3 regions of the Streptomyces sp. NPDC001941 genome follow, and region 1 is predicted to be linked to each of the others. Evidence: riboswitches for the same ligand, from Rfam matches in the RefSeq annotation. Region 1 holds a riboswitch; each other region holds the start of a gene.
The links. Region 1 has a riboswitch for cobalamin ahead of ABT160_RS09385 (prenyltransferase/squalene oxidase repeat-containing protein). Riboswitches for the same ligand answer to the same signal wherever they lie in the genome.
Positions count from the first base shown of each region.

Region 2: linked by a shared signal. The riboswitch ahead of ABT160_RS14380 (energy-coupling factor ABC transporter permease) and the one ahead of ABT160_RS09385 (prenyltransferase/squalene oxidase repeat-containing protein) in region 1 are both predicted to bind cobalamin.
Region 3: linked by a shared signal. The riboswitch ahead of ABT160_RS34125 (ribonucleoside triphosphate reductase) and the one ahead of ABT160_RS09385 (prenyltransferase/squalene oxidase repeat-containing protein) in region 1 are both predicted to bind cobalamin.

Region 1 covers NZ_JBEOYE010000008.1:50,709-58,258, forward strand. Annotated here, with positions in the region: gene cseB (two-component system response regulator CseB) at 1-765, shown strand, start outside; gene ABT160_RS09380 (sensor histidine kinase) at 890-2,119, shown strand; gene ABT160_RS09385 (prenyltransferase/squalene oxidase repeat-containing protein) at 2,142-3,542, opposite strand; cobalamin riboswitch at 3,662-3,805, opposite strand; gene ABT160_RS09390 (prenyltransferase/squalene oxidase repeat-containing protein) at 4,086-6,845, shown strand; gene ABT160_RS09395 (hypothetical protein) at 6,842-7,550, shown strand, end outside.
Region 2 covers NZ_JBEOYE010000016.1:63,379-70,928, reverse strand. Annotated here, with positions in the region: gene ABT160_RS14410 (hypothetical protein) at 19-348, opposite strand; gene ABT160_RS14405 (zinc metalloprotease) at 559-1,506, shown strand; gene mtnB (methylthioribulose 1-phosphate dehydratase) at 1,503-2,177, opposite strand; gene dhaK (dihydroxyacetone kinase subunit DhaK) at 2,355-3,347, shown strand; gene dhaL (dihydroxyacetone kinase subunit DhaL) at 3,413-4,018, shown strand; gene ABT160_RS14385 (PTS-dependent dihydroxyacetone kinase phosphotransferase subunit DhaM) at 4,015-4,416, shown strand; cobalamin riboswitch at 4,482-4,681, shown strand; gene ABT160_RS14380 (energy-coupling factor ABC transporter permease) at 4,712-5,422, shown strand; gene ABT160_RS14375 (energy-coupling factor ABC transporter substrate-binding protein) at 5,419-5,796, shown strand; gene cbiQ (cobalt ECF transporter T component CbiQ) at 5,796-6,554, shown strand; gene ABT160_RS14365 (energy-coupling factor ABC transporter ATP-binding protein) at 6,554-7,411, shown strand; gene ABT160_RS14360 (oxidoreductase) at 7,535-7,550, shown strand, end outside.
Region 3 covers NZ_JBEOYE010000070.1:30,773-38,322, forward strand. Annotated here, with positions in the region: gene ABT160_RS34105 (aryl-sulfate sulfotransferase) at 1-837, opposite strand, end outside; gene ABT160_RS34110 (helix-turn-helix domain-containing protein) at 985-1,539, shown strand; gene ABT160_RS34115 (GNAT family N-acetyltransferase) at 2,066-2,929, opposite strand; gene ABT160_RS34120 (serine hydrolase domain-containing protein) at 3,098-4,477, shown strand; cobalamin riboswitch at 4,648-4,797, shown strand; gene ABT160_RS34125 (ribonucleoside triphosphate reductase) at 4,844-6,631, shown strand; gene ABT160_RS34130 (anaerobic ribonucleoside-triphosphate reductase activating protein) at 6,628-7,218, shown strand; gene ABT160_RS34135 (GNAT family N-acetyltransferase) at 7,244-7,550, opposite strand, start outside.

The DNA of each region.
Region 1 (7,550 bases):
GAGCACGACCCCGCCCCCACCCCCGACCCCGCCGTGCGCGCGGGGCGGCCGACCGGCCGCGAGCCCGCGGCCGCCGACCCGGTGCACGTCCTGCTGGTGGAGGACGACGAGGCGATCCGCCGGTCCGTCGGCCTGGCCCTGGAGCGGTACGGGTACCGGGTGACGGCCGCCCCCGACGGCCTGACGGGCCTGGAGGTCTTCCGCGAGGGCGGCCACGACCTGCTGATCCTCGACGTCATGCTGCCGCACCTGGACGGCATCGGGCTCTGCCGCCGCATCCGGGAGACCAGCCAGGCACCGATCCTGATGATGTCCGCGCGCGGCGACTCCCTCGACGTGGTGTCGGGCCTGGAGGCGGGCGCCGACGACTACGTGGTCAAGCCCGTCGACACCACCGTGCTGGTCGCGCGCATCCGCACGCTGCTGCGGCGCGCCGAGTTCGCGGCGGGGCCCGCCGCCGAGGAGGAGCCGCGGGAGGACCACGTACGCGCCTTCCACGACCTGACCGTGGACACCCTGGGCCTGGAGGTGCGCAGGGACGGCGAGCCGGTCGCGCTCACCCCGACCGAGCTGCGGCTGCTCCTGGAGTTCGTGGCCGAGCCGGGCGTGGCGCTGTCGCGGCAGAAGCTGCTGCGCGAGGTGTGGGACTACGGCTGGGAGGGCGACACCCGGGTGGTGGACCTGACCGTGCAGCGGCTGCGCAAGAAGATCGGCGCGGACCACGTCGAGACCGTGCGCGGGCACGGCTACCGGTTCCGGCGCTGACGTGCGGGGCCGACGGGGCGAGGACCCCGAGCTCTCCCGCGCCGCCCGGGCCGCGCTGCGGCTGTCCGACCCTCGCTCGCTGCGCTGGAAGATCGTGGCGGGCGTCGCGCTGGCGACGATCGCGATGGCGCTGGGCATGGGCGTGCTGGTGCACCGGACCACGGAGACCCGGTCGATGGGCATCGCGCGGGGCGCGGCGCTGCGCGAACTGGACGCGGCGGTCGGCCAGTTCGAGCGGGAGCGGGCGGGCGAGCGGGTTCCGGACGAGCACCGCGGCTACCGCCTCGGCGCCGAGGTCCCCGACGACCTGCTCGCCCGGCTCGGCTCCGGGAGCGAACCGGTCACCTGGTACGACGACCGCAAGCCGACGCGCCTGAGCATGTGGGCGGCGCGGAACGTCGAGGGCCAGGCGCTCGCCGTCTCGTACGACATGACCTTCGACGACCTCAGCCGCAAGGCCCTGGACCGCCACATGCGGTACGCCGCCGTGGCCACCCTCGCCGTCGTCCTGCCCTCCACCCTGCTCGCCGCCGAGCTGGTGCTGCGCAGGCTGCGCCGGGTCGCGGGCACCGCGCGCCGCATCCGGCACGGCGAACTGGACGCGCGCACCGGCGGGCGGGCCGGGAAGGACGAGATCGGCGAGATCTCCTCGGCGGTCGACCACATGGCCGACGCGCTCCAGGAGCGGCTGCGCACCGAGCAGCGCTTCACCGCCGACGTCGCGCACGAGCTGCGCACCCCGCTGGCCGGTCTGGTCACCGCGTCCTCGCTGCTGCCCGAGGGCGAGGCGACCGAGCTGGTCCAGGACCGGGTGCGGGTGCTGCGCGGCCTGGTCGACGACCTGCTGGAGGTCTCGCGGCTCGACGCGGGCGCGGAGCGGGCGGACGCGCAGCCGGTGCCGCTGGGCGAGCTGGTGGCGGACTCGGTGCGGCGGACGGGCCTGGACGCGCGGGTGGACGTGGTGGGCGAGCCGGTGGTGCGCACGGATCCGCGCCGCCTGGACCGCATCGTCGGCAACCTGGTGGTCAACGCCCACCGCCACGGCGGCGCCCCGGTGCGGGTCACCGTCGAGGGGGTGCGGGTGGTGGTGCGGGACGGCGGGCCCGGGTTCCCCGCGGAGATCCTGGAGCACGGCCCGCAGCGCTTCCGCACGGGCGCGGCCGAGCGCGGCCACGGGCACGGGCTCGGGCTGACCATCGCGACGGGCCAGGCACACGTGATCGGCGCACGTCTTGAGTTGGCGAACGATCCGGCGGGCGGGGCGGTGGCGACGCTGGTCCTGCCCGCGCAGGGCACGGAGGCGGACGCACTGGAGGACACGGCGGAGGACGCGGCCGGCCCGTCCGGGGGGTGACCCCGGACGGGCGGCCCCGGCCTCAGCTGCCGTACTTCAGGGCGATGGTGTCACCGGCGTTGATCACCGTGCCGCGCGACGCGGCGATCGCGCCGGCCCCGTCGACGCTCGACTTCCACGTCGAACCACCGCTGTTCGCCGTGCCGTTGACGGCCGTGATCGTGCCGCTCCCACTGGCCGGGTTGACCGAGGTGACGCAGCCGGTGGCCGCGTCGAGGACGGTGCCGAGCGTGGTCGTGGCGGCGGTCGGGGTGAAGGTGACCGCGCAGACCTTGAGCGTGGTGCCGTTGTCGACGGTGAGGGCGAGGCGGGTGGCCGTGCCCGGGGTGAAGGCGGTGGTGGCGGCCCACTGCGGGGCGCCCGCCGTGGTCGGCGCGGGCGGCGCGGCGATGAAGCCGCCGCCCGCGACGGCGCGCAGGCCGTCGATGGAGGCGTAGGCGGACGGACTGGTGTCGCTCGGGAGGTACTTGAAGCCGCCGCCGGGCTTGAACTGCTGGGCGATCAGGAAGTCGACCGGCGTCTTGCCGGCCTTGGTGAGGAAGTCGCCGGTCTGCGGGTTGATGCCGCAGGCGTTGAGACCGGAGACGGCCCAGCCGTTGGAGTCGGTGTTGACGCCGAACATCGCGTCGAAGGCGCCCGAGGTGTTGATCAGCTTGGACTTGAGGAACGCCTTGGCCTTGGTGACGGCCAGGTCGGTGTTGGGCACGCCGGCGGTGCAGAGCGAGGCCATGGCGGCGCCGGTCATGTCGATGTCGCTGGCGGCTGCGAGCTTGGCGGGGTCGCCCTCGGCCTTGCTGTAGTTCCAGCCGCCGTCGTCGTGCTGGTTGGCGCGCACGGTGGCGACCGACGTGGCGAGCAGGGCCTGCGGGACGCGCTGGGCGCCGCCCTGGGTCTTCGCCCCGGCGAGGGCGATGAGGCCGAAGACGGTGCCGTTGAAGTTGGCGGACGCGCCCCAGTAGCCGGGCTCGGCGCTCTGGTAGTAGCCGTAGATGTCGGCGATCAGGTTGCGGCTCGCGGAGACCCGGGCGGGGTCGACGCCCGCGGAGTACGCGTTGATCGCGCCGCGCTCGTAGTCGGTGACGACCGGGGAGCCGCCGGGCCAGGCCGACCCGGTGAGCAGGTTGCGGTAGACGGTGCGGGCGTTCTTGGTGGCGTCGCCGCCGGGCGTGACGTCGACGGCGGCGGTCCCGGCGGCGGCGAAGGCGGAGAAGGCCCACTCGTTGGACAGGCCGGAGCCCGCGTAGGAGCCGTCGGCGGCCTGGAGGGATCTGAGGTAGCTGACGCCCGTCGACTTGGAGGTCGCTATCTGCGCGGGCGTGGAGGTCGCGCTCGCGGGCACGGCCGTGAGGACGAGTGCGCCCAGGGCGGCGGGCACGGCGAGGCGCAGGGCGCGACGGGCGGGGACGGTACGGGTGGCGGTCATGGCGGGCTCCCGGAATCAGGGGACGCCGACCGGCGCCTCCCTCGCGGGTCCCGGCCGTGACGGCGTGCGGGAGCGCGTGCGGGCGGCACGAGGTCGTCGTCCAAGCGCGTGGTTCGACTTCCGTGGTGTCGTGCCGCGTGGGCATTCGGGCTCGTACCGGCTCCCCACCGGTCCACACCGCTGCGCGTCAGCTCTGGGTTCGCACCAGATTCCCCCATTCGGCAAGCCGGGAGGCTACCCGAACATCGCAGGTCGCGCACGCGCCTTGACGCTCCGTTCGCTCCCGTGTTCCAATGCGCCCGATTCTTCGTTCAGTTCACGGGGGAAGCCGGTCGAATCCCGGCGCTGACCCGCAACCGTAGGTCAGGCGGATGTCTCCACACCCGCCCGACGAGCCGGATTACCCGCGCTGAACGCTACGCAACAGACGCCGTCGCGGACTACGGCGTGGTTCGGCCCGCACTCCCCCGTCCCCTGCGAGGACCGGGTGGCCAGCCATGCGTGCTCCGCTGCGGACGACGCAGGGGGCTTTCGGTGCTTTCGGTGGGCAACGCAAGGGGTTCGGCCAGGAGCGGGGGCAGACGCCTGCTCGCGCTGCTGTGCGCCGCCGTGACGACGGTGGGCGGGGGTGCGCTGCTGCTCGCCCAGGCCGCTCCGGCGGCAGCCGATCCCCTGGGCGCGTGCACGGCCACCAAGGGCGCGGTCGTGGCGGTGGACTTCGGCGACTGGGGCGGCACGGTGGTGCGCGGCTGCGACGCCACCCCGACCACCGGCTACGACCTGCTGCACGAGGCCGGGTTCACGACGGCGGGCACCGAGCACGACGGGCCCGCGTTCATCTGCCGCCTGGGCCACACGGACTTCGACGGGGGCCGCCAGTACCCCACCCCCGACAAGGAGGCGTGCGGGCTCACGCCGCCCGCGGCCGCGTACTGGTCGTACTGGACCGCCCCGCCCGGCCAGGACTTCTGGACCTACAGCCCGCTGGGCGCGATGGCCCATAAGCCGAAGGACGGCTCGGTCGAGGCGTGGGTGTACGGCGGTACGAAGCCGGGTGGCGGCGGGGGCGAGCCCTCCTTCCCGCCCTCCGCCGTGCGGCCCGGCGGTGTCGCCCCGGGCGACACCCCGCCCGTCGTCCCCCCGGGCGAGGTCAAGCTGAAGGACGCTTCCGCCTGGCTCAAGACCCGCCTGACCAACGGCACTTACGTCCAGGACGAGGGCGCCGAGGCGCCGAACTACTACCAGACGGCCCAGACGGCGCTGGCCCTGGCCGCAGGCGAGGGCGGCAGCGCGACCGTCGAGAAGATGACGCGCTACCTCGCCGACCACGTCGAGGAGTTCGTCTACCCGCAGGGCGTCAGGCAGCCCCCGTCGGTGGGCAACGCGGCGCTGGCCGCGCTGCTCGCGGCGAGCACCGGGCGCGACCCGCGCGACTTCGGCGGGCACGACGTGGCGGGCGACCTGGCCGGGACCGTCTGCACCACCGGCGCCGGTGTCGCGCCGTGCGTGGGCAAGGGCGACTTCTCCGACGTCGGCGACGTCGAGACCCAGTCCCTGGCCGTGCTCGCGCTGCTGCGAGCGAAGATCGCCCCGCCCGCCGAGTCACTCGCCCGGATCGCCGCGCACCTGTGCAAGGACGGTGGCTTCAGCCCGACCCTGGTGCGCGACGGCGACGCCTGCACCTACGGCGACCCGGCCACCACGCCCTACGCGATGATCGCGCTGCACACGGCGAACGTGAGCGGCGACGCGGTCGCCAGGGCGCGGAAGGCCCTGTACAAGGCCCAGTTGAAGACCGGCGCGTTCGGCGCGTACGCGGGCGTGGAGACCGGCGACGTCGGCTCCACCGGCAGGTCCGCGCAGGTCCTGCGGATCCTGGGCGACACCATGCGCGCCGACGCGGCCGTCTCCTGGCTGTCGCGGCAGCAGACGAAGGCGGGCGGCTTCGGCTTCGACGAGGGCGCCGCCGACCCGGAGCCGTATCCCACCTGGGCGGCGGTCGTGGCCGGGGCGCGCACCAGCCTGGCCACGCTGACCACGAAGAAGCCCGACCCGGAGCCCACCCCGACGCCGCCCCCCACGAAGACGCCCGGGCCGACCACGAAGCCCACCGGCGTGCCGAAGCCGCCGTGGGAGCCGGGCCAGGGCCCTGACGTGGCCAGGGCCACCGCCTTCCTCACCGACGGACAGCGCCTGCGGCAGGGGCACTACTACGAGAACGTGGCCGGGACCGGCTTCGCCGACTTCGGCCTGACCATCGACGGCGCGTACGCGCTCGCCGCCACGGGCAGCGACGACGCGACGCTGCGCGGCGTGGTCGACTTCCTGGACCAGCAGGGCACGGACGCCACGCGGCCGACCGCGCGCACCGTCAACGACTGGACCGGCGTGGGGACTTCGCACGCGGCGGGCGGCTCGATCGGCAAGCTCGCCGTGCTCGCCCAGTCCGTCGGACGCGACCCCCGGAACTTCGCGGGGCACGACCTGGTCGCCGCCCTCGCCGGGGCGACCTGCGCGGCACCCAGCAAGGCCCCGGACCGCAGCTGCCCCGCCAAGGGCGCCTACCGGTACGCCCCTTCGGTGTTCGCCCAGTCCCTCGGCGTGATCGCCCAGCAGCGGGCGGGCGAGACGGCGGCGGCCGCCGGGCCGCTGGCCTTCCTGCGCTCGCTCCAGCACGCCTCGGGCGCCTGGCCCAGCCTGGTGCCGTCGACCGGCGACTCCGAGGTCGACTCCACCGCGATGGCGGCCATGGCCCTGGACCTCGACCAGGACGCGGCGTCACGGGCGGCGGTCGACAAGGCCCTGGCCTGGATCGCGTCCCGGCAGCTCGCGGACGGCGGCTTCCCGGGCGCGTCGGGCAACTCGGTCAACTCCGCCGGCCTCGCCGTCCAGGGCCTGTCCCTGGACGCGGGGAAGTACGGCGCGCAGATCAGGAAGGCCCGCCTCTTCCTGAAGAAGCAGCAGAACGCGGACGGCGGGTTCAACGTCGCCGCCGACGGCCAGCGCGGTTCGGACGTGCGCGCCTCCACCCAGGCCCTGGGCGGCGCGTTCGGCACCTCCTTCGGCACCCTCCACCGCGACCTCTCGGGCACCACGCCGCGCCCCGGCTCGGACGACCCGGCACCGGCCCCGAGCGGCGGCGGCTCGCCCAACATCGTTACCCCTGACGGCGGTTCGGGCGACCTGGCCGCCACCGGCGCCCCTGTGTGGGGCACCGCCCTGGCCGCGCTCGTCCTCACGCTCGCGGGCTGCGGCACGGTCGTCGCCGTACGCCGCCGTGGCACCGCCGGGAGCCACCGGTGAGGGCCCCGCGCGCACTCGGCGCGCTCGCCCTGACCCTCGGCGCCCTCACCGCCACGACCGGCACGGCGTCCGCCGCGCCCCAGCCGATGGGCCGGTGCACCACGTCGTCGGGCGCGGTCCTCGCGGTCGACTTCGGGCGGTGGGGCGGCCCGGTGATGCGCTCCTGCGGCACCACCCCGACCACCGGCTACGAGCTGCTCAACCAGGGCGGCTGGCGCACCACCGGCACCGGGCACGACGGCCCGGCGTTCATCTGCCGCATCGGCTACAGCGGTCACCAGGGCGGCAAGCAGTTCCCGCCGCCGTCGCAGGAGGACTGCGTGCTCACGCCGCCCGCGTCGGCGTACTGGTCGTACTGGCACGCCGACCCCGGGCAGAACAGCTGGACCTACAGCCAGCTCGGCGCGATGCTCTACAAGCCCAAGCCGGGCAGCGTCGACCTGTGGATCTTCGGCGGTACGAACGTCGAGGGCACGGAAGGCCGCCCCACGCTCACCCCGGACCAGCTGCGCGCCCACAACTCCCGTCCCACGGGCGGGAAGACGCTGCGCCCCGAGCAGACCCGCGAGGCCGACCCGCTGCCGCCGGGCGTGAACACCGGCCCGGCCCCGGAGCGTACGAGCGCGACCCCGAGCCCGTCCGCGTCCGCGTCCACGTCCGCCCCCGTCAGCGCCTCCCCGTCCCCGCCGCCGTCCCCCTCCCCCA
Region 2 (7,550 bases), on a different contig from region 1:
CCGGTACACGAGGGCCTTTCAGACGGTACGGACCTTGAGCACCTCGTCGCCGACCTCCACGACCTCCAGGGTGCGGTCCGGGCGGCCGGGGTCGGCGAACGTCACGGCGAGCCGCCCGCCCGCCGCCTCCTGCCAGCGGCCCGGCACCGCGTCCGGCGCGTCACCGCGGCCCAGCGGGTGGTCGGTGAACGTCCCGTCGGGAGCGAGCCGCAGGCCGCGCCGTCCGCGGGCGGGCGGGAAGGGGTAGTCGGCGGGCCGGTAGACGCGCACGTCCCCGGTGTCCTCCTCGAACGAGTGCACCCAGTGCCGGAACAGCCCCTCGGGCAGCCCGGGTCGCTCCTGCGCCATGCCCGTCCTCCCTCTCCCGGCCTCTCCTGGCCCGTGCCGAAACGGGTGCCGGTACCCGGACGCGCCGGTCCCATACGGAATCCGTCGTGGCACTTGCCCCGAATACTGTGACACGGGTCACGTTCGCGGGGCCGGGCGACTACTGTATCCCTACCGGGCCCGCGTTCACCGTCCACGGCCGCACTCCGCGGCGAAGCGAGGAGGCGCAGCGTGCCCGATTCCCAGGAGCCCCAGGACCGTTCGGCATCCGCAGGGACGCCCACCAGGCGCGACTGCGGGACCATGGAGGTCCACCGCAGGCTGCTCAGCACCGTCTCCGGGTACTCAGCCGCACGCGCCGCGGTGGAGAACCGGGCGTTCCGGTACGAGACCGGGCAGGAGGAGCCGGAGCGCACTGGCGTCATCCGCATCCCGGTGGTCGTCCACGTCGTCTGGAACACCGCCGAGCAGAACGTCGACGACGCCCAGGTCGCCAGCCAGATCGACGTCCTCAACCGGGACTTCCGCGCGCTCAACCCGGACGTGTCGCAGGTGCCCGCGGTCTGGCAGGACCGGGTGGCCGACTGCCTGGTGGAGTTCGAGCTGGCCTCGACCGACCCGGACGGGCAGCCGACGAGCGGGATCACCAGGACCGAGACGCAGACGGCGGGCTTCGGCGCGGACGACGCGGTGAAGTCCGCGGCGACCGGCGGGCACGACGCCTGGCCCGCGGACCGGTACCTCAACATGTGGGTGTGCCCGCTGGGCGGCGGTCTGCTGGGCTACGCGCAGTTCCCCGGCGGGCCCGCGGAGACCGACGGCGTGGTGATCCTGCACTCCGGGTTCGGCACCACGGGCACGGCGGCGGCGCCGTTCGACGGGGGCCGCACCGCGACCCACGAGATCGGGCACTGGCTGAACCTGTTCCACATCTGGGGCGACGACGGCACCGGCTGCAGCGGCACGGACCACGTCGCGGACACCCCCAACCAGGGCGGGCCCAACGGCGGCAAGCCCACCTTCCCCAAGCTGAGCTGCAACAACGGGCCGAACGGGGACATGTTCATGAACTACATGGACTACACCGACGACGCGGCGATGTTCATGTTCACGAGCGGCCAGAAGGCGCGCGTGGACGCGACCCTGGACGGGGCGCGGTCCTCGTTCGCCAAGCGCTAGTCACTACCGGTGGCGGGCCCGTCGAGGGCGGGCCCGGCGCCGCGCGTCAGCAGGGCCAACTGGCAGAGGGACTCCAGGCGTTCGAGGTGGTCGCGGGCGCGGGCCAGGTCCGCGCCCCAGGCCAGCGCCCCGTGGTCGGCGATGAGCAGGACCGGGGGCGGGTCGTCGGCGGTGTCGAGCAGGTCCTCGACGTCGTCGGCGACGCGCTCCACGTCGGCGTGGTTGGCGAGCACCGGCACGTCGACCCGGTCCGGGTCGCCGGTGCCCAGGCCCTTGAGCAACTCGAAGCGCTCCAGGCGCAGGTGGCGGGGCTCGGCGGCCTTCCGGCCGCGCGCCGTGAGGGTGGCCGCGGCGGTGGCGTACGGGCAGTGGGCGTGGATCACCGCGCCCGCGGTGGTCGTCCGGTACAGCGCGGCGTGCAGCACCGACTCCGGGGACGCGCCGAGCCGGGCCGGGCGGGCCAGGACGCCGGTGGCGACGCTGATCTCGACCATGTCCTGGACGGTGAGCTCGCCCTTGTCCCGGCCGCCCGCGGTGATCAGCGCGAGGCCGCCGGGCTCGGGCAGCCGCACCGAGAGGTTGCCCGAGGTGCCGGGCATCCAGCCGCGCTCGTACAACGCCTTGGCGGCGTGGGCCAGTTGGATGCCCGAGGACAGGGTCGAACGGTGCACGGGTCCCCCTTTGCCGGATGGGTGTCCCACTCGTACCGGAAGCGGGCCGGACAGGCCAGAGCACGGAAGGGCCCGCCGGGACGCCCGGGGCCGGATCCCGCCCGGGGAACGCGGGGGGATCGCGGGGGGACGAACTATGGTGAGCGGGGCGGGCAGTCACTCACCTGGAGGTACTCCGTGAAGATGCTCATCAACGTGCCGGAGACCGTCGTCGCGGACGCGCTGCGCGGGATGGCCGCCGCGCACCCCGAGCTGACGGTGGACGTGGAGCGCCGGGTGGTGGTCCGCCGGGACGCCCCGGTGGCCGGGAAGGTGGCCCTGGTGTCGGGGGGCGGGTCCGGGCACGAGCCGCTGCACGGCGGGTTCGTGGGTCCCGGCATGCTGTCGGCCGCCTGCCCCGGTGAGGTGTTCACCTCGCCGGTGCCCGACCAGATGGTGCGGGCCGCCGCGGCGGTGGACAGCGGCGCGGGGGTGCTGTTCGTGGTGAAGAACTACACCGGGGACGTGCTGAACTTCGACATGGCGGCCGAACTCGCCGAGGACGAGGGCGTCCGGGTCGCCCGGGTCCTGGTGGACGACGACGTGGCGGTGGCCGACAGCCTGTACACGGCGGGCCGGCGCGGCACCGGCGGCACCCTGTTCGTGGAGAAGCTGGCGGGCGCCGCGGCCGAGGAGGGCGCGCCGCTGGAGCGGGTCGAGGCGGTCGCCCGGCGGGTCAACGAGCGCACCCGCAGCTTCGGCGTGGCGCTCGGCGCCTGCACCACGCCCGCCAAGGGCAGCCCCACCTTCGACCTGCCCGCGGGCGAACTGGAGCTGGGCATCGGCATCCACGGCGAGCCCGGCCGGGAGCGGCGGGCCATGATGACCTCCCGCGAGATCGCCGACTTCGCCGTGGACGCGGTCCTCGACGACCTGCGCCCGGACGGCCCGGTGCTGGCCCTGGTGAACGGCATGGGCGGCACGCCGCTACTGGAGTTGTACGGGTTCAACGCCGAGGTGCAGCGGGTGCTGACCGAGCGCGGGGTGCCCGTCGCCCGTACCCTCGTCGGCAACTACGTGACCTCGCTGGACATGGCGGGCTGCTCGGTGACGCTGTGCGCGGTGGACGAGGAGCTGCTGCGGCTGTGGGACGCGCCGGTGCGCACGCCCGCGCTGCGGTGGGGCTGCTGAGGGCGGGAAGAGACGGGAAGACGGGACGGGGAACGGAGCGGATCGTGGGAGTGCCCGAAGTGACAGTGCTGGACGCGGACTTCTTCCGCCGCTGGCTGACCGCCGTCGCCGCGTCGGTGGACCGGGAGGCCGACCGGCTGACCGAGCTCGACTCGGCGATCGGCGACGCCGACCACGGCAGCAACCTGCGGCGCGGGTTCGCCGCCGTGGCGGACGTGCTCGCGCGGGAGGAGCCCGCGACGCCCGGGGCCGTGCTCACCCTGGCCGGGCGGGAGTTGATCTCGACGGTGGGCGGTGCGTCGGGTCCGCTGTACGGGACGCTGCTGCGCCGCACCGGCAAGGAGCTGGGCGAGGCGGCCGAGGTGGACCGCACCGCGCTGGCGGCCGCGTTCGCCGCCGGGGTGGCCGCGGTGGCCCAGCTGGGCGGCGCCGCGCCCGGGGACAAGACGATGCTGGACGCGCTGGGTCCGGCGGCCGAGGCGCTGGGCGAGTCGTTCGCCGCGGCGGCCGGCGCGGCCGGGCGGGGCGCGGCGGACACCGTGCCGCTGCGGGCCCGCAAGGGCAGGGCGAGTTACCTGGGCGAGCGCAGCGTCGGGCACCAGGACCCGGGGGCCACCTCCGCCGCGCTGCTCCTCGCCGCGCTGGCCGGGACCGCCGGGGAGGCCGCGTGAACCCGGTGGGCATCGTCCTCGTCTCGCACAGCGCCGCCGTCGCGACGGCCGTCGCGGAGCTGGCCAGGGGTCTGGCGGGCGGCGCCGCGGAGGTGCCCGTGGCGGCGGCGGGCGGCACCGCGGACGGCGGGCTCGGCACCAGCGCGGAGCTGATCGCGCGGGCCGCGGCCGAGGTGGACCGGGGCGCCGGGGTGGCGGTGCTGGTGGACCTGGGCAGCGCGGTCCTCACCGTGAAGGCGCTGCTCGCCGACGGGGACGAACTGCCCGGATCGACCCGGCTGGTGGACGCGCCGCTGGTGGAGGGCGCGGTCGCGGCGGTGGTCGCGGCGTCGGCGGGCGCGGACCTGGCGGCGGTCGGGGCGGCGGCGACGGAGGCGTACGACTACCGCAAGGCGTGAGGCCCGGGACGCGGTCACGACCCGCGCCCGGAGCGGCGCGGGTTGTGATGTGCCTGGTGGGAGCACTAGTGTCACAGGGCCTTGGTGTACGGGAAACCGGTGGAGTACCGGTGCGGCCCTCGCCACTGTGATCGGGAGGTCCGGCTCCATCCCCCCTCGCGGGGAGCCACTGGATCGCCCCGGGTGACCGCCCGGGGCGTTTGGGAAGGCGGAGCCGGGCGGAAACACCGTCAGCCAGGAGACCGGCCAGGGCGCGTTGTCCATCCACGAGGTGCTGGAGAGGTCTCACTCACCCATGCATATAGCCGAGGGCTACCTGCCCCCGTTGCACGCGGCCGCCTGGGGCGCCGCCGCCGCGCCGTTCGTCGTCCACGGCGTGCGGAACCTGACCCGCGAGGTCCGGGCGAACCCGGAGTCCACCCTGCTGCTCGGCGCCTCGGGCGCCTTCACCTTCGTCCTCTCCGCGCTCAAGATTCCCTCGGTGACGGGTAGTTGTTCGCACCCGACCGGGACGGGGCTCGGCGCGATCCTGTTCCGGCCGCCGATCATGGCGGTGCTCGGCACGGTGACCCTGCTGTTCCAGGCGCTGCTGCTGGCGCACGGCGGGCTGACCACGCTGGGCGCCAACGCCTTCTCGATGGCGATCGTGGGGCCCTGGGCCGGCTACGGCGTGTACCGGCTGCTGCGGCGGTTCGACGTGCCGCTGATGGTGACGGTGTTCTTCGGCGCGTTCGTCGCGGACCTGTCCACGTACTGCGTCACCAGCGTGCAGCTGGCGCTGGCGTTCCCCGACCCGGCCGGCGGTTTCCTGGGCTCGCTGGGCAAGTTCGGGTCGATCTTCGCGCTCACCCAGATCCCGCTGGCCGTGAGCGAGGGCCTGCTCACCGTCCTGGTGATGCGGCTGCTGGTGCAGTCGAGCAAGGGCGAACTGACCCGGCTCGGCGTGCTGCTGACCGGTGCGGGCCGCAAGGGCGCTCCCGCCGAGCCCGAGGCGGTGGCCCGGTGAGCCGCAACGCGAAGATCAACACGCTGCTGCTCCTGGTCGTGGCCGCGCTGGCGGTGCTGCCGCTGGCGCTGGGCCTGGGCGACCACAAGGAGGAGCCGTTCGCCGGCGCCGACGCGCAGGCGGAGACGGCCATCACCGAGCTGGAGCCGGACTACGAGCCCTGGTTCTCGCCGCTGTACGAACCGCCGTCCGGCGAGATCGAGTCGGCGCTGTTTGCCCTCCAGGCCGCGCTCGGCGCGGGCGTCCTCGCCTACTACTTCGGGCTGCGGCGCGGCCGCCGCCAGGGCGAGGCGCGGGCGCTGGCCGGCCCGGCGGACGGCGAGGGGCACGAGGTCGCCGGTCCCGCGGCCGACGGCAGCCCGGCTTCCTCCTGATGCTGCCGATCGACGCGGCGGCGCACGGCAACCGCTGGCGCCGCCGCCACCCGCTGGAGAAGGCCGTCCTCGGGCTCGGCCTGACGCTCGCCGCGGTCTGCCTGCCGCCGTGGCCCGGCGCCCCGCTGGTCGCGGCGGCCACCCTGGCGGTGCTGCTCGGACCGGCGGGGGTGGCGCCCCGGCTGCTGTGGCGGGCGTTCCGGGTGCCGCTGGGCTTCTGCGTGACCGGCGCGGTGCCGCTGCTGTTCCAGGTCGGCGGGGCGGGCGGGTTCGTGACGCTCGCCCCGGACGGCCCGGCGCACGCAGGCCAGCTGCTGCTGCGCACCTCGGCGGCCTCGCTGGGGGTGCTGCTCTTCGCGTTCACCACGCCCGTCTCGGACGTGCTGCCCCGGCTGGTGCGCGCCGGGGTGCCCGCGCCGGTGGTGGACGTGGCGCTGGTGATGTACCGGATCTCGTTCCTGCTGCTCGACGCGGTGGCGCGGATCCGCCAGGCGCAGGCCGCCCGGCTCGGGGCCACCACCCGGGCGGCGGCCTGGCGCTCGCTGGCCGGGCTCACCGCCACCGCGTTCGTCCGGGCCTTCGACCGGGCCCAGCGCCTGCAGACGGGGCTCGCCGGGCGCGGCTACGACGGGACGCTGCGGGTGCTGGTGCCCGAGGCGCGGGTCTCGCGCCGGTTCCTCGCGGCGAGCGCCGCGCTGCTCGCGGGCGTCGTCGCCCTGAGCCTGGTCCTGCAACTCGTACTGGAAGGGTCCCCCTGATGACGGCCGAGACGGCTGGCGCGCCCCCCGTGGTGGAACTCGTCGGGGCGGGCTTCGCCTACGAGGAGGGACCGGCCGTGCTCAGCGGCGTCGACTTCGCGGTGCCCGCGGGCCGGTCGACGGCGCTGCTCGGGCGCAACGGCAGCGGCAAGACGACGCTGCTGCGGCTGCTCAGCGGCGGGCTGCGGTGCGGGAGCGGGGTGCTGCGCTGCGCGGGGCGCGAGGTGACGTACGACCGCAAGGGGCTGACCCGGCTGCGCACCGCGGTGCAGCTGGTGGTGCAGGACCCGGACGACCAGCTGTTCGCCGCGTCGGTGGCGCAGGACGTGTCGTTCGGGCCGCTGAACCTGGGGGTGCCCGAGGCGGAGGTGCGGGAGCGGGTGGCCGGGGCGCTGGCGGCGCTGGACATCACGGCGCTCGCGGACCGGCCGACGCACCTGCTGTCGTACGGGCAGCGCAAGCGTGCGGCGATCGCGGGGGCGGTGGCGATGCGCCCCGGCCTGCTGGTCCTGGACGAGCCGACGGCCGGGCTCGACCCGGACGGGCAGGAGCGGCTCCTGGAGGTGCTGGGGCGGCTGCGGGATTCGGGCACCACGGTGCTGATGGCCACGCACGACGTGGACCTGGCGCTGCGCTGGGCGGACGAGGCGGCGGTGCTGGGGCCCTCGGGGGTGCGCACCGGGCCGGTGGCCGAGGTGCTCGCGGACGCCGGGCTGCTGGCGGCGGCGCGGCTGCGGCGGCCGTGGGGCCTGGCGGTGGAGGAGGCGCTGCGGGCGCGGGGGCTGCTCGCGGCGGGCGAGGCGGGGCCGCGCACGCCGGAGGAGCTGGCGCGCTGGGCGGCGGGGGCGCGGGCCTGAGGCGGGCAGCAGTGGGCTACCGGGGAGTAGCGCAGCTCACTCGGCCACCCTTATGCAACTAGTTGCACAACCTCGGCGGGGTCGACTAGAACTGGAACGACCCCGGCCCGAGGAGGCGCCCCCATGTCCGCGTACCCGC
Region 3 (7,550 bases), on a different contig from region 1:
GCCGCCCGGCCGCTCGATCTCGACGACCCGCGTGTACGGCACGTCGTGGCCGGGACGGAAGACGCCGTTGTCGAAGACCAGCAGGTTGCCGCCGGGCAGTTCGGTGGGGTGGTGCTGCTGGGAGACGGCGCCGCGGTCGGTGCGCCACAGCACCTCGCCGCTCTCACGGCTGATGACGATCACGTCGGAGGTGCTGCGCAGGCTGGCCAGGACGTTGCCGTCGGCGAGCGGGATGACGCTGTTGACCAGGGGCCAGTGCTCGCGGGCGTACGCGGGGTGCAGCGGGTACTCCGCGCGGTCCAGGTGCTCGGCCGCTCGCCACGACCAGCGCTCGGTGCCGTCCGGGCCGATCTCCTTGATGGTGTCGGCCCAGACGGTGCCGCCGTGCGCCTCGGAGCCGGGCACCCCGCCCCGGACGTCCGCCGCGTCGGCGCCGCGCAGCGGCTCCAGGGCCGTGTACAGCACCCCGCCGTCGTCGAGGTGGTGGGCGTCGTGGTGCTGGAGCGGGTCGCGGTGCTCGGCGACGACGGACGAGTCCGGGTCGGCGCGCAGCATCACGCCGCCGCGGTACTTGTGCCACATGGGGAAGAGCGCGTCCTCGCCGGGCAGCACGCCGTTGTACGCGAGCGTCCCGCCGGGCAGCACGCGCGCGTGGCGGCCGGGACGGTACGGCAGCTTCCAGGTGTGGACGACCTCGCCCGCCAGGTCCACCAGGTACACCTCGCCCGCCCCGGTGAGCGGGGCGAAGAGGGTGAGCCCGGGGAAGGCGGCGTCGGGATCGAGGGCGATGAGTCCGGTGCCGCGACGGCGGCGCTGGTTCTGGTCGACCCGGGGCATGGCTGACTCCCTCAACGTTTCTTTCTCAAAGTTTCTTTGACAAGTTCAAAGCGACTTTGAGGCTAGGGGCGTGGTGTGTCGGCCGTGTGACAGGCGTACGAAACGTGGCCCGCGGGTGCGTAGGGTGGCCGGGGGAGGTCGGTGATCATGGGTGACGGCGGTACGGGTGAGGCGGGCGCGGGCCTGGGGGCGGCGGTGCGCCGCAGGCGCCGGGCCCTGGACCTGACGCTGGCGGCGGTGGCGGAGCGCAGCGGCCTGTCGGTGCCCTTCCTCAGCCAGATCGAGAACGAGCGGGCCCGCCCCAGCATGCGCTCGCTGCAGCGCGTCGCGGACGCCCTGGAGACCACGGCGGTGGACCTGCTGGCGGCCGCCGACGCGCGCGCCCGGCCGGTCGACGTGGTGCGCGCGGACGAGCGGGCCGGCCTGGAACCGGCGTCCGGGGTGCGCCCGCTGGTGCGCGGCTTCCACGACCTGCACGCGCTGGAGTTCACCGGGGCGCACGAGGCGGACCGCGAGTTCGTCCACCCCGGCGACGAGCTGATGTACGTGGCGGACGGCGCGGTGGAGGTCGAGGCCGAGGGGAAGGTCCTGCGGCTGGGGCCGGGCGACACGGTCTACCTGGCCGGCGGCGTCCGACACCGCTGGCGCACCGTGGGCGAGGGCGCGCGGGTGGTCCTGGTGGCGGTGGGCGGCCGGGGGTGAGGCGCGGGCCTCGCGGGCGGACCGGGCGTGGCCGGAGGTGAGGCGTTCGGTGCGCAGGGAGATCCGGGTCATGGGCCGGTACGGGGAGCCGGGCGGCCCCTCGTGGCGGGAGCCGCCCGGCGGGGTGACCGCGCGCGACCGGGGCCGAGTCCCGCGCGGTCACGTGCGGGGGCGCCGCGGGTGCGGGGGAAGCGCTCGTCGTGGTGGCGGCCCCGGCCCGGGCGGTCGATGCCGCCCGGTGCCGGAGCCACGGTGCGGGACGCACCGAGGGCACGTGTGTGCCCTGCGCCTGCCGCGCTCCCCGTCGTCCGTACACGACGGAGGGCCACAGCCCCCGTGACGCGGTGCGACCCGGTCTCCCGTCCCCCGTGGCCACGCACCGCAATCTAGGCGCCCGGGGGCGTGCGCGGCGTCGGGTGGCGGGTTGAGGTCGAGGGTCAACCAGGGGTGTACGCCGGGTGGAGTGGATCAACCCTGGGGTTGAGGCACGGGTTCCGGTACGGAGTACGCGTACGGGCCGTGCGCGTCAGCGCACCAGCACCGCCCGCGTGTAGAGCAGCGAGAACCCGCGCCGCTGGGCGTTGTGCTGGGACGTGGAGGCCGGCTGCGTCGTGATGACCGCCAGGTCCGCCCTCTCCTCGGCCGCCCGGTCCAGACGGGCCGTCAGGAGTGCGGCCTGGACGCCGCGCCGGCGGTACGCGGGCAGGGTCGCCGCCCCGGTCAGCTGCGCCAGGCCGTCGACCACCCGCATGCTCGCCGCGCCGGCCACCACGCCGTCGACCCGCGCCAGGTAGCGGCGCATCCCGGCGGCGGCGCTCATGTCGCGCACCGAGGTCTCCACCACGTCGCGGGGGAACTCCTCGTGCGAGGCGACGCCCTGGGTGTCCGGGTGCGCGAACCCGTCCACCACGGTGTCCAGCCACGCCTCGAACTCCTCGTCCCCGGACTCGCCGACCTCGACGTCCGGGACGGTCGCCGCGCGGTCCCGTGCGGTGACCTCGCGGCCCAGGAGGTTCTCGAAGCCGGCCAGGCGGTAGCCGCGGCCGGTCAGCAACTCGCCCACGGCCGGGTCCGCGACGTGCGCGAGCTCCACCTGGACCGGGGTGCCGAGCGCGGCGAACCGCCGTTCCACCGCGTCGAGTTCCGCTTCGGAGGGCGCTCCGGCGAAGCCGAGTCCGACCACCTTGTTCAGCGGGGAGTGCTCGTCCGCGCGGCAGGCGGCGCCGCCCGCGAGCGGAGTGACGAATCCCGCGTCCGGGCCCAGCCGGGCCAGTGCGGCGCGGGCGCCCGCGGTGATCAGCCCGGTCTCCGCGCGCTCGATGCGGGCGGCGAGCTCCAGGCCGCAGAAGAGGGTGCCGGCGGGGCCGCCGCCGAGTTCAGGGGTTGCCATGGCCTCGACCCTAGGCCTTGAGCCGTACGCCGATCCGCATCCCATGGGCGCCCGATGCTTGCACTTAGTTCAAGTGATGCCGTAACTTCTGTCTTGCACTTAGTTCAAGTGCTCGGGGGTCCTGGCCCCCACGGTTTTCTCAAGGATTCGGGACGAGAGGGGAACGTCATGGCGCAGGAGCTGCGGGACTTCGTGAAGGCGGCGGCCGAGGAGTTCGGCCTGCCGGGAGCGGCGGTCGGCGTACTCGTCGACGGGCAGCGGGTGTACGCCTCGCACGGCACGACCGCCCTGGTGGACGGGCTGCCCATGGACGAGCGCACGCTCTTCCCCGTCGCCTCCACCACCAAGCCCTTCACCGCCACCGCCCTGGTGCGCCTCGCCGCCGAGGGCAGGGTCGACCTCGGCGCCCCGGTGCGCCGCTACGTCCCCGACCTCAAGCTGGCCGACGAGAAGGCCGCCGACCGCATCACCGTCCTGCAGCTGCTCAACCACACCGGGGGACTCGACTGGAACCTGATCCCCGACGAGGACAACGAGACCCTCGCCGGGTTCGTCGAGCAGATGGACCGCCTGGAGGTCATCGCCGCCCCCGGTGAGCGCGCCTCCTACAGCCAGGCCGGCTACAACCTCGCGGGCCGCGTCATCGAGAACGTGACCGGCCTGCCCTACGAGCGGGCCGTGACCTCGCTCGTCCTGGAACCCGCCGGTCTGAGCAGCACCTTCTTCGACCTCGACGACGTCATCACCCGCAAGTACGCCGTCGGGCACGTCCGGGACGAGGAGGGGAGGCTGCGGGCGGCCACCCCGTGGAAGGCCTTCCGGGGCACCTCGCGCGCCAACAACCCCGGTGGCGGTGGCATCTCCACCGTCGAGGACCTGCTGAGCTGGGCCGAGTTCCACCTCGCCGACGGCGAGGGAGTCCTGCCCGCCGAGTCGGTGCGCGCCATGCGGGAGCAGACCGTGGAACTGCGGGCCAGCACCCTCGGCGACGGCTTCGGCATCTGCTGGTTCCTCAAGTGGATCGACGGTGTCCTGACGATCAGTCACGGAGGCTCCGGCAACGGTCAGTTCGCCGAACTCCTGATCGTTCCCGAGCGGAACTTCGCGGTGGTGTCCCTGTCCAACGCGGGCCCCGAGGGCTACCCGTTCAACCAGTCCGTGGTCCGCTGGGCCCTGGAGCACTACCTGGGCTTGGTCGAGCGCGACCCCGAGCCCGTCGCGTACGACGACGCGCGCTCCCGCGAGGTCGCCGGGCGCTACCAGAACGACGTGATGAACCTCGACATCGCCACCGACGGCGCGCGCCTCACCCTCGCCGTGGGCATCAAGCCCGAGGTCCGCTCCGCCTCCGACGCCGAGATGCCGCCGGACTACGCGGCCGAGCCGATGGGCTTCCTGCCCGCCGAGGGCGGCGGCGACGAGGCGGGGGACGAGTACGTGATCACCGAGGGCGGGCTGAAGGGGCAGCGGGGGTTCTTCACCCGGGACGCGGCGGGGCGGGTGACCGGGGTCGACCTGGCGGGGCGCCTCTTCACCCGTACGAGCTGACCGCCCGGGCGACGGGACCGTACCGCGCGACGGGACCGTACCGCGCGACGGGACCGAGCCCGACGGCGCGACCGAGCCCGACGACTGACCCTGGTCCCGGCCCTAAGTCCCGACCTGATGGACCGAAGTCACACAACATCTTCGGTCGGCATGTCGGACATGGCACCAGATGTAGTGTGACGGGCGTCGGTTCGTCGGGCGGCGCGCGCAGCGCCCCGACGAGGCAACAGGGAACCCGGTCGGATGCCGGGACTGCCCCGCAACGGTAGGGGCCGCACCCGCGGCCCGAGTCCGATACCTGCCGACGCCCTCCCCGCGTACACCTCCGGGGAGGACACACCCCGGACGCCTCGTGGGAGGGCCGACGTGACCAAGATCGACGCCGTGGCAGCGGTGACCGAGTACCTGGACCGCACCGACTGGCGGGTGAACGCCAACGCCAACCAGGGCTACTCGCTCGGCGGCCTCGTCCTCAACTCGGCGGGCAAGATGATCGCCAACTACTGGCTCGACGAGGTCTACCCGCCCGCCGTCGGCCGCGCCCACCGCGAGGGCGACCTGCACATCCACGACCTGGACATGCTCTCCGGCTACTGCGCGGGCTGGTCCCTGCGCACCCTGCTCACCGAGGGCTTCAACGGAGTCCCCGGCCAGATCGACTCCGCGCCGCCCAGGCACTTCGCCTCCGCCGCCGGACAGATCGTCAACTTCCTCGGCACCCTGCAGAACGAGTGGGCCGGCGCCCAGGCGTTCAGCTCCTTCGACACCTACATGGCGCCGTTCGTCCGCAAGGACGCCATGACGTACGCACAGGTCCACCAGTGCGTGCAGGAGATGGTGCACAACCTCAACGTGCCCTCCCGCTGGGGCACCCAGACCCCGTTCACCAACCTCACCTTCGACTGGACCTGCCCCGAGGACCTGCGCGCACAGGTCCCCGTCATCGGCGGCGAGGAGGCGGACTTCACCTACGGCGAGCTCCAGGCCGAGATGGACCTGATCAACCGCGCCTACATCGAGGTGATGACCCGCGGCGACGCCCGGGGCCGCGTCTTCACCTTCCCCATCCCCACCTACAACATCACCCGCGACTTCCCGTGGGAGAGCGACAACGCGCGGCGGCTGTTCGAGATGACCGCCAAGTACGGCCTGCCGTACTTCCAGAACTTCATCAACTCCGAGCTCAGCCCCGGCATGATCCGCTCGATGTGCTGCCGCCTGCAGCTGGACCTCACCGAACTGCTCAAGCGCGGCAACGGACTGTTCGGCAGCGCCGAGCAGACCGGATCGCTCGGCGTCGTCACCGTCAACTGCGCCCGCCTGGGCCATCTGCACCCGGGCGACGAGCCCGCCCTCCTCGCCGCCCTCGACCGGCTCCTCGAACTCGCCGTGGAGAGCCTGGAGATCAAGCGCGTCAAGGTCCAGGACCTCATCGACGACGGCCTCTACCCGTACACCAAGCGCTACCTGGGGACCCTGCGCAACCACTTCTCCACCATCGGCGTCAACGGCGTCAACGAGATGGTCCGCAACTTCACCGGCGACGCCCACGACCTCACCACCGACGAGGGCCACGCGCTCACCGTCCGCCTCCTCGACCACGTCCGCGCCCGCATGGTCGAGTTCCAGGAGCGCACCGGCCACCTCTACAACCTGGAGGCCACCCCCGCCGAGGGCACCACCTACCGGTTCGCCAAGGAGGACCGCCGCCGCCACCCCGGCATCCTCCAGGCCGGCACCGACGCCAACCCCTACTACACCAACTCCAGCCAGCTGCCCGTCGGTTGGACCGACGACCCGTTCGAGGCGCTGGAGCGCCAGGACGAACTCCAGGGCAAGTACACCGGCGGCACCGTGCTGCACCTCTACCTCTCCGAGCGCGTCTCCAGCGCCGAGGCCTGCCGCGAGCTGGTGCGACGCTCCCTGGAGCGCTTCTCGCTGCCCTACCTCACGGTCACCCCCACGTTCTCCATCTGCGCCGACCACGGCTACCTGGCGGGCGAGCACCCCCACTGCCCCACCTGCGGCTCCCCGTGCGAGGTGTGGACGCGGGTGATGGGCTACCACCGGCCGGTGTCCTCCTTCAACATCGGCAAGCGCGGCGAGCACGAGGAGCGCGTGCCGTTCCTGGAGCGGGCCGGAGCGCCCGCGTGATCCGGATCGGCGGCTGGGCCCGGCTGTCCACCTGCGACTGGCCGGGCCGCCTGGTCGCCACCGTGTTCTGCCAGGGTTGCCCGTGGCGCTGCGGCTACTGCCACAACCCGGAACTCCTCGACCCGCGCGTGCCCGCCGCCGTGTCCTGGGGCGCCGTGACGGTCCATCTGGCCCGGCGCCGGGGCCTGTTGGACGGCGTCGTCTTCTCCGGCGGCGAACCCCTCCTCCAGGCCGGGCTCGCCGACGCCGTGCGCCAGGCGCGTGCCCTCGGCTTCGCCGTGGGCCTGCACACCGGCGGCGCCTACCCCCGCCGGTTCGGGCAGCTCCTGGGGGAGGGGCTGCTCGACTGGGTCGGCTTTGACGTGAAGGCGCACCCGGAGGCGTACGAGAAGGTGACCGCGACCCCCAACAGCGCGTTCCCGGCGGCCCGTTCGCTCCGGCTGCTGCTCGACTCGGGGGTGCCGCACGAGGTCCGCACCACCGTCGACCCGGACCTGCTCGACGCGGCCGGGGTCACCGCCCTGCGGTCCTGGACCGAGCGGCAGGGCGTGCGCGGACACGTACTGAAGACGGCGCGGGCGGTCTGAGGCCCAGGGGGAGCCCCGACCGGGCTCAACTCCCTTCCGGAAGCACCCGCTTCTCCATCAGCGTGTACGACTTGCGCACGCCGCCGGGCTGCGGCTTGCCCTCCATCGTGCCCACCGCCCGGTAACCGGCGCGCAGGTAGTAGGAGTTGAGCCGCTCGTTGTCCGCGAGGCAGTCCAGGCGCACCAGTTCGCGCCCGGCCCGCGCCACCCGTTCCTCGGCGGCCCGCAGCAGGGCGCTTCCGGTGCCGGGCCGGGCGGTGCGCCGGTCCACCATCAGCCGGTGCACGTAGCCGGCCACCGGTGGGCGCGCGCCCCAGGCGGCCTCGTCGCTC